3 regions of the Pseudomonas sp. KU43P genome follow, and region 3 is predicted to be linked to each of the others. Evidence: riboswitches for the same ligand, from Rfam matches in the RefSeq annotation. Region 3 holds a riboswitch; each other region holds the start of a gene.

What was found. A riboswitch is a leader RNA that binds a small molecule or an ion and turns the genes downstream of it on or off. The one in region 3 is predicted to bind cobalamin.
Region 1: another riboswitch for cobalamin. It lies ahead of KU43P_RS13755 (CbtB domain-containing protein); the one in region 3 lies ahead of KU43P_RS26795 (CbtB domain-containing protein).
Region 2: another riboswitch for cobalamin. It lies ahead of KU43P_RS16695 (FecCD family ABC transporter permease); the one in region 3 lies ahead of KU43P_RS26795 (CbtB domain-containing protein).

The regions. Positions count from the first base shown of each region.
Region 1 covers NZ_AP019365.1:3,023,893-3,026,129, reverse strand. The annotation lists gene cobM (precorrin-4 C(11)-methyltransferase) at 1-21, opposite strand, end outside; gene KU43P_RS13765 (cobalamin biosynthesis protein) at 53-445, opposite strand; gene KU43P_RS13760 (CbtA family protein) at 463-1,155, opposite strand; gene KU43P_RS13755 (CbtB domain-containing protein) at 1,166-1,351, opposite strand; cobalamin riboswitch at 1,448-1,673, opposite strand; cobalamin riboswitch at 1,839-2,052, shown strand; gene cobW (cobalamin biosynthesis protein CobW) at 2,151-2,237, shown strand, end outside.
Region 2 covers NZ_AP019365.1:3,667,374-3,669,610, forward strand. The annotation lists gene KU43P_RS16690 (DUF1624 domain-containing protein) at 1-832, shown strand, start outside; cobalamin riboswitch at 861-1,060, shown strand; gene KU43P_RS16695 (FecCD family ABC transporter permease) at 1,170-2,192, shown strand; gene KU43P_RS16700 (ABC transporter ATP-binding protein) at 2,189-2,237, shown strand, end outside.
Region 3 covers NZ_AP019365.1:5,841,067-5,843,303, forward strand. The annotation lists gene KU43P_RS26785 (OprD family porin) at 1-633, shown strand, start outside; gene KU43P_RS26790 (histidine phosphatase family protein) at 685-1,233, opposite strand; cobalamin riboswitch at 1,245-1,372, shown strand; gene KU43P_RS26795 (CbtB domain-containing protein) at 1,408-1,626, shown strand; gene KU43P_RS26800 (CbtA family protein) at 1,641-2,237, shown strand, end outside.

The DNA of each region.
Region 1 (2,237 bases), 2.8 Mb from region 3:
ACCGATGAAGTAGACCGTCATGGAAATTCCTTGCAGTGAATGATTGAAGCGATTATCCGCCGCAGGCCAGGGCGACGGTAGCGGTGCCTGAAGCATGCCGTGTGACTTTGAGCCTGGCTGTGCCGTGCGTGCGGCTGGCCAGCGCCAGTGCCGTGCTTTCGGCGACGCCCCAGCAGCCGCTGTGGGCATAGGCGGTCGCCGAGCGATGGCTCAGGCAAGGCTCGAATGCTTGTAGCTGGCTGGCATCGAACGTCGCCAGGGGCAGTCCGTGGCGCAAGGCCAATTGCACTAGCCCGGGTTCATCGGCTTTGAGGCTGATCGTGGCGATGCCCTGTACTGCGTCCAGCGTCAGGCCATGGGCAGCCAGGCTTTGGCGCAGCAGGGCGTCGAGGGTGTCTACCGGGCAGCCGCGGCGGCAGCCGAAGCCGGCATACAGTGCCGGCAGCGACGGTTCGATGGCCATCAGGCCTGTTGGGCGCGGCGGTACAGCCAGGCGCTGAGCAGGCCCAGGGCTAGCCAGAACGCGGCATTGGTCAGCCACGAGGCGATCTTGAACTGAGTCTCCAGCGCCTCGGGTGCCAGGCTCTGGTGAACCTCAGGCTGTGGTGCGCCAATTACATGCGGGACCACCAGCAGTACCGCGCCGGCGGCCTTGAGCAGCCAGTGGCGGGAGAACACCAGCAGTGCAAGCCCCAGCGCGGTGGCGGCCGCAGTGCCGACCCACCAGCTCTGGCGTTGGCCCAGGTCGGCGGCTGCGGTGCCTGGCAGTTCGGGCGGCAGGCCCAGGGTGGGCGCCAGGCAGAACACCGCGAAGCCGGCCAAGCCCCACAGCGCACCGGTGCTGACCCGGTTGGGCTCACGCAGGCTGTACAGGGCGGCGAGGATCAGGGCGAAACCGACGGCTACCACCAGGTTGCCGCCAGTGGTCGAGAGGATGCGCTGCCAGCCATCCTCCGGCGACCAGGCCTCGGCACTGTGCTCGTGGGCGGCTACCGCTTCGCCGTCATGGCTGTGGTGCTCGGCGGCGGGGGCTGCCGACTCGTAGGTTTCGGCCTGGAGAATTAACGGGGCGACCCAGAAGCTTTGCAGCAGGGTCAGCAGCAAGGCAGCGAGCAGGCCGCTGAACCCGGCGGTGCGGGCAATGCGCTTGATCATGGGGCGGGCCTCAGTGGCAGGGGAACGCGGCGCTGTGGCGAGTATCGTGAGCGGCGTTGTGTACCGCCTCGATGTGCGAGAAACCGGCGAAGTAGACCAGGCACAGGCCGAGCAGGCTGGCCGCAGCGGCGATGACGACACGCTGGCTGAGGGTGACGGGGGTGGCGATGCTGTGCTTGGCGCTGGAAATGGGCATGACGCGATCCTTTGTTGTTTGGAAACTCAACGGGCAAGCGCGGCAGCCCCGGACACCAAGCGCCCGAGGGAATGCGACAGCGCCCGCCCACCGCGGGGTGTTCATGTGACGCCAGGCCGGTCTCCGGGCTTGCGAGGAGGAGCAGGGCTCCTTTGTAAAGCGTCACCTTCCCATGCCCAATGGCGTGGCACAGTGGTCTAGACGCTTCGCTCGCTTACCGTTGCGGGGGCAGCACCGGTCTTGTCCGGCCCTGTTGGAGGGCCTGCGACGCACCGGTTTCCCGTTTCACCCCCGAGGGGGCACCTGAACGCAAGGCGTGAGGAGAGCACGGGGCAGGGTTTCCGTCAATTGATTGCATTTGATTGCTGAGGGTGGGGGAAGATTGGGTTTGGGATTTAGGGTGGGGCGGAAATCGCGTCGGCCTGTAGGGGTGGATTCATCCGCGATGCGCCGCGCGGCCAGCGCTTGACCACCCGCCACCCCCCGCGTAGCCTTGCCGCTTCGAGGTTCTTCGGCCACGCCGAAGCTAAGACGGGAACGCGGTACAAGCCGCGGCTGCCCCCGCAACTGTAAGCACCGGCAACGGATCGACACAGCCACTGCGCCCAGGCGCGGGAAGGCGTCATCCTACCTGGCCCCCTTGACTGACCGGGGCCGGAACGGTGCGAGCCAGGAGACCTGCCTCGTCACGTTTTCGACTTTCAACCGGGCGGGGTGATCCGGTGGCGAACGAGCCCGGCCGGCCTGGCCCGAGGCTTTCGTCCCGCATGCCCGCGCCATTTGCCAAGGGCAACGCGACATGAAAACACTGGCCAAGCTCCCCGTCACCATCGTCACCGGCTTCCTCGGCTCGGGCAAGACCACCTTGCTCCGCCACATGCTCGAC
Region 2 (2,237 bases), 2.2 Mb from region 3:
CTTTGCCTGGACATTCCAACTCCCGCCCAGCGTGATCTACCTGCAAGTGATCTGGGCGATTGGCATCAGCATGATCGCGCTGTCGTTGCTGGTGTGGCTGCCACGCCCCGCGCTGGTGGCGCTGGGCGCCCTGATCGTCGCCGGCCACAACCTGCTCGATGGCGTGCACTTCGGCGTGGCGTCGGCGATGCATGTGCCGTGGGCGATCCTGCATGACCGTGGCTGGCTGGAGGCCTCCGAGCACCTGCGCCTGCGCACCTCGTACCCGGTGTTGCCGTGGATCGGCGTGATTGCCTTGGGCTACGGCCTCGGCCCCTGGTTCGCCCGTGGCAGCGCTGCGCAACAGCGCCAGCATCAACTGCTGCTGGCCGGCGTCATCGCCCTGCTCGGCTTCATGGTGCTGCGCATCCAGAACGGCTACGGCGAAGCCCCGTGGAGCGGCTACCCGACCCTGACGCAAACCCTGATGAGTTTCTTCAACATCACCAAATACCCGCCGTCGCTGCTGTTCCTGGCCCTGACCCTGGGCTGCGGCCTGCTGTTGCTGCGCGCCTTCGAACGCGCAGGGCAAGCGCGCTGGATCAACGCCCTGGCCGTGTTCGGCGCGGCGCCGATGTTCTTCTACCTGCTGCACCTGTACGTGCTGAAGCTGCTGTACCTGGCCAGCGTCGCGCTGCTGGGCCACAACCACGGCGACTACTTTGGCTTCGACAGCATCGCCGCAGTGTGGCTGACCGCCGCACTGCTGGCCGTGGCGCTGTACCTGCCGGTGCGCGGGTTCGCCCGGCTCAAGGCGCGCCGGCGCGACATCGCCTGGCTCAAGTACCTGTGATTTAGCGTTTCACCCGGCGGCCCGATGGTCTACCATGCCGCCCGCCGGTTTCCACCACGGAACTAACAGGGAATCCCAGGCCCGCCCAGGCGTGCCAAACGGAACTGCCCCCGCAACTGTAGGTGCCGAGCCCGCTCCATCGATGCCACTGGGTCAGCCGACCCGGGAAGGCCGGGGCCGGGCGACGACGCACCAGTCAGGAGACCTGCCGGCCCACATTCACCAACCGGCGGGGTGTCCGGGATTGGCCATTGGTGCTGCCCTGCTGTATGCCAGGGCTCGGCGATGCCTGTCCGTGGGTTCCTTGCGAGAACTGCCCGATAGGAGATCGCCCTGCATGCAGCCCCGTTTCGCCACACTGCTCACCGGGCTGGCCCTGGTCACCCTGCTGGCGGCCGTGCTGGCCGGTACGGCCATTGGCGAAACCGCGCTGTCGCCGCGGCTGGTCTGCCAGGTGCTGGCCAACCACCTGTGGCAAGCCGGCTACCCGATCGACCCGATCGACGCCGGCATCGTCTGGAACTATCGCTTGCCCCGCACCCTCGTCGCCGCTGCCTGCGGGGCCGGGCTTGCGACGTGCGGGGTGATACTCCAGGCCCTGCTGCGCAATCCACTGGCCGAGCCCTACCTGCTCGGCTTGTCGGCGGGCGCCTCGACCGGTGCGGTGCTGGTCGGCCTGCTCGGTGTGGGCAGTGCGGCCCTGAGCCTGTCCGCCGGCGCCTTCATCGGCGCCGTGGCGGCTTTCGCCCTGGTGCTGCTGTTGGCCCGTGCGGCCGGCCCGAACAGCCACAACGCCCAAGTGATTCTCGCGGGCATCGCCGGCTCGCAACTGTTCAACGCCATCACCGCGTTCCTCATCACCAAGTCCGCCACTGCCGAACAGGCGCGGGGCATTCTCTTCTGGCTGCTGGGCAACCTCAGCGGTGTGCGCTGGCCGTCGGTGTGGCTGGCACTGCCCGCGGCGCTGTTCGGCTTGCTGGTGTGCCTGTGGCAGCGCCGTGCACTGGATGCCTTCACCTTCGGCGCCGACTCGGCGGCGTCGCTGGGCGTTGCCGTGCGCCGCACGCAATTGCTGCTGGTGAGCTGCGCCGCGCTGGTGACGGCGGTGATGGTGTCCATCGTCGGTGCCATCGGCTTTGTCGGGCTGGTGATTCCCCATGCCTTGCGCCTGCTGCTCGGCCCCGGCCACAACCGCCTGTTGCCAGCCAGTGCGCTGGGAGGGGCATTGTTCCTGATGGCTGCTGATGTGCTGTCGCGCACGTTGATTGCAGGGCAGGTGATCCCGGTGGGCGTGGTCACCGCGCTGATCGGCGCACCGGTCTTTGCCCTGATCCTGGTCAGCCGCCGGGGGCAGCCATGACCGCCATGACCGCGCCGCAGCTTGCGCCCCTCGCCTGCCAGGGCC
Region 3 (2,237 bases):
TACACCTCGCGCTATGAGGACAGTTGGAACCAGAGCTACCTGGGCAGCACCATCACCCATGCCCTCGACGACCGCCGCAGTCTGAGCCTGGACCTCAACCTCTACCGCACCACGGACACCGGCAAGGCGCTGTCCGGTCGTATCGACAATACCACCTGGAGCCTGGTGGGCCGCTATGCCCAAGGCCCCCACGCATTCAGCCTTGGATGGCAGCAGGTGGATGGCAATACACCCTTCGATTACGTGACCCGTGGTGCGATTTTCATCGCCAACGCCGTGCAGATGTCCGACTTCAACGCCCCCAACGAGAAGTCATGGCAGGCGCGCTATGACCTGAACATGGGTGCCTATGGGGTTCCCGGCCTGAACCTGACAGCGCTGTATGTACGCGGCTTCGATATCGACGGTACGCATGTCGACCCCAATGGTGGATACGCATACCTGGGCTACGGGAAGGACGGTAAGCACTGGGAACGTGATCTGGAGGCTCGCTACGTAGTGCAGAGCGGCAAGGCCAAGGGAACGACCTTCTCACTGCGACACAACGTCCACCGCGGCGATACCGCTCAAGCAGAGTTGGATGGCGACCAGATCCGCTTTGCAGTGGAGTATCCGTTGACGGGTGGCTTCTAACTTACCCAGCGGTCGCGAGGTGGGTGGCTCGCAATGCGAACCGCCCACCACTCACCCAGAGGCAGTCAGTTTGACTCGCCACATGCCGTAATGGCTCAGGTGCAACTGCGCCAGCGGTTGCACATCGATGCGATGAAACGCGGCCAAGGGACTCTGCAGCACGTGCATCATCGCCGCCCGGACAATCATCGGGTGGGTCACCGCAAGCCAATGCCCTGGCTCATTGAAGCCATCCAGCCAACCGGCCACCCGCCGGCAGACGTCGGCAACCGACTCGCCGCCGTGGGGGGCGGACTCAGGATCGCTCAACCAGGCCTGCAAAAGATCCGGTTCCTCTCGCTGCAGCACTTTCAACGAGAGGCCTTCCCAGCGGCCGACATCACAGTCGCGCAGTGCGGGCTCGACGGTCGCTTGCGACCCCAACAGGCTTGCCGTCTGAGTGGCGCGCAATTCTGGGCCCCTCAGAACGCTTGTGTCCTTGGCCAAGGCCAGGGGCTCAATTGCTGCCGCCAACACGCCATCAGCCTCGGCATGGAACCGACCCAACCGCTGCGCTTCGGTCGCTGCATGGCTGATCAGCGTGAGGGATATGGCCTTCATGGTCGAACCTTCATGAGCGGAAATCTCGACAAGGTGTATCATTTTGTTACGAATTGGGAAGCCGGTGAAAACCCGGTGCGGTCGCGCCACTGTAATCGACTTCGAGAGCCAGACCCCAATGTCGTCAACAATCACAACATCCTGACCGAACGCGTCATTCTCCAGGAGCTTCGCATGTCCACCACCGTTGCCACTTCCCCTGACAGCGACCTGTCGCTGCCTTCGCTCCCACTGAGCGAAATCCTCCCTTGGGCGATCTTCGCTGGCTTGCTTCTGCTGCTGGCCATCTACTTCGTCGGTGCTGAACAAGGTGCCACGGCGCTGATCTCGGGTGCCTATGTCCATGAGTTCGTGCATGACGGCCGCCACCTGCTGGGCTTCCCCTGCCACTGACCGAGGAATGTGACATGACAGGCAATCTCCTGCTGCGCGGCATGCTTGCCGGGCTGTTGGCGGGCATCCTCGCCTTTGGTTTCGCCAAAGTGTTCGGCGAGCCTTCTGTAGACCAGGCCATCGCTTTCGAGGAAACCCTGGCGCACAGCCATGACCACGGTGACGGCGCCGCTGACGAAGAAGAGGAACTGGTCAGCTGTGAAGTGCAGAGCACTGTCGGCCTGTTCACCGGCGTCGTGATCTACAGCGTGTCCATCGGCGGCATCTTTGCCTTGGTGTTCGCCTTCGCCATGGGGCGCATGGGCAGCCTGAAGGTCGGTCCCCGTGGCTTGGCTGCGATCCTCGCGGTGCTGGCATTCATCAGCGTCATCCTGGTGCCAGGACTCAAGTACCCGGCCAACCCGCCGTCCGTGGGTGATCCCGAGACCATCGGCCAACGTACCAAACTGTTCTTCCTGATGATGGTCGTATCGATCGCCGCGCTGGTGGTGGCAGTCAACCTGTTCCGTAAACTGCTGGCTCGGCACGGCGGCTGGGCCGCAGCGGTAGCGGCCATCGTGCTGTACGTGGTGATCATGGCGGTAGCCGGCAAGCTGTTCCCGGCCATCAAC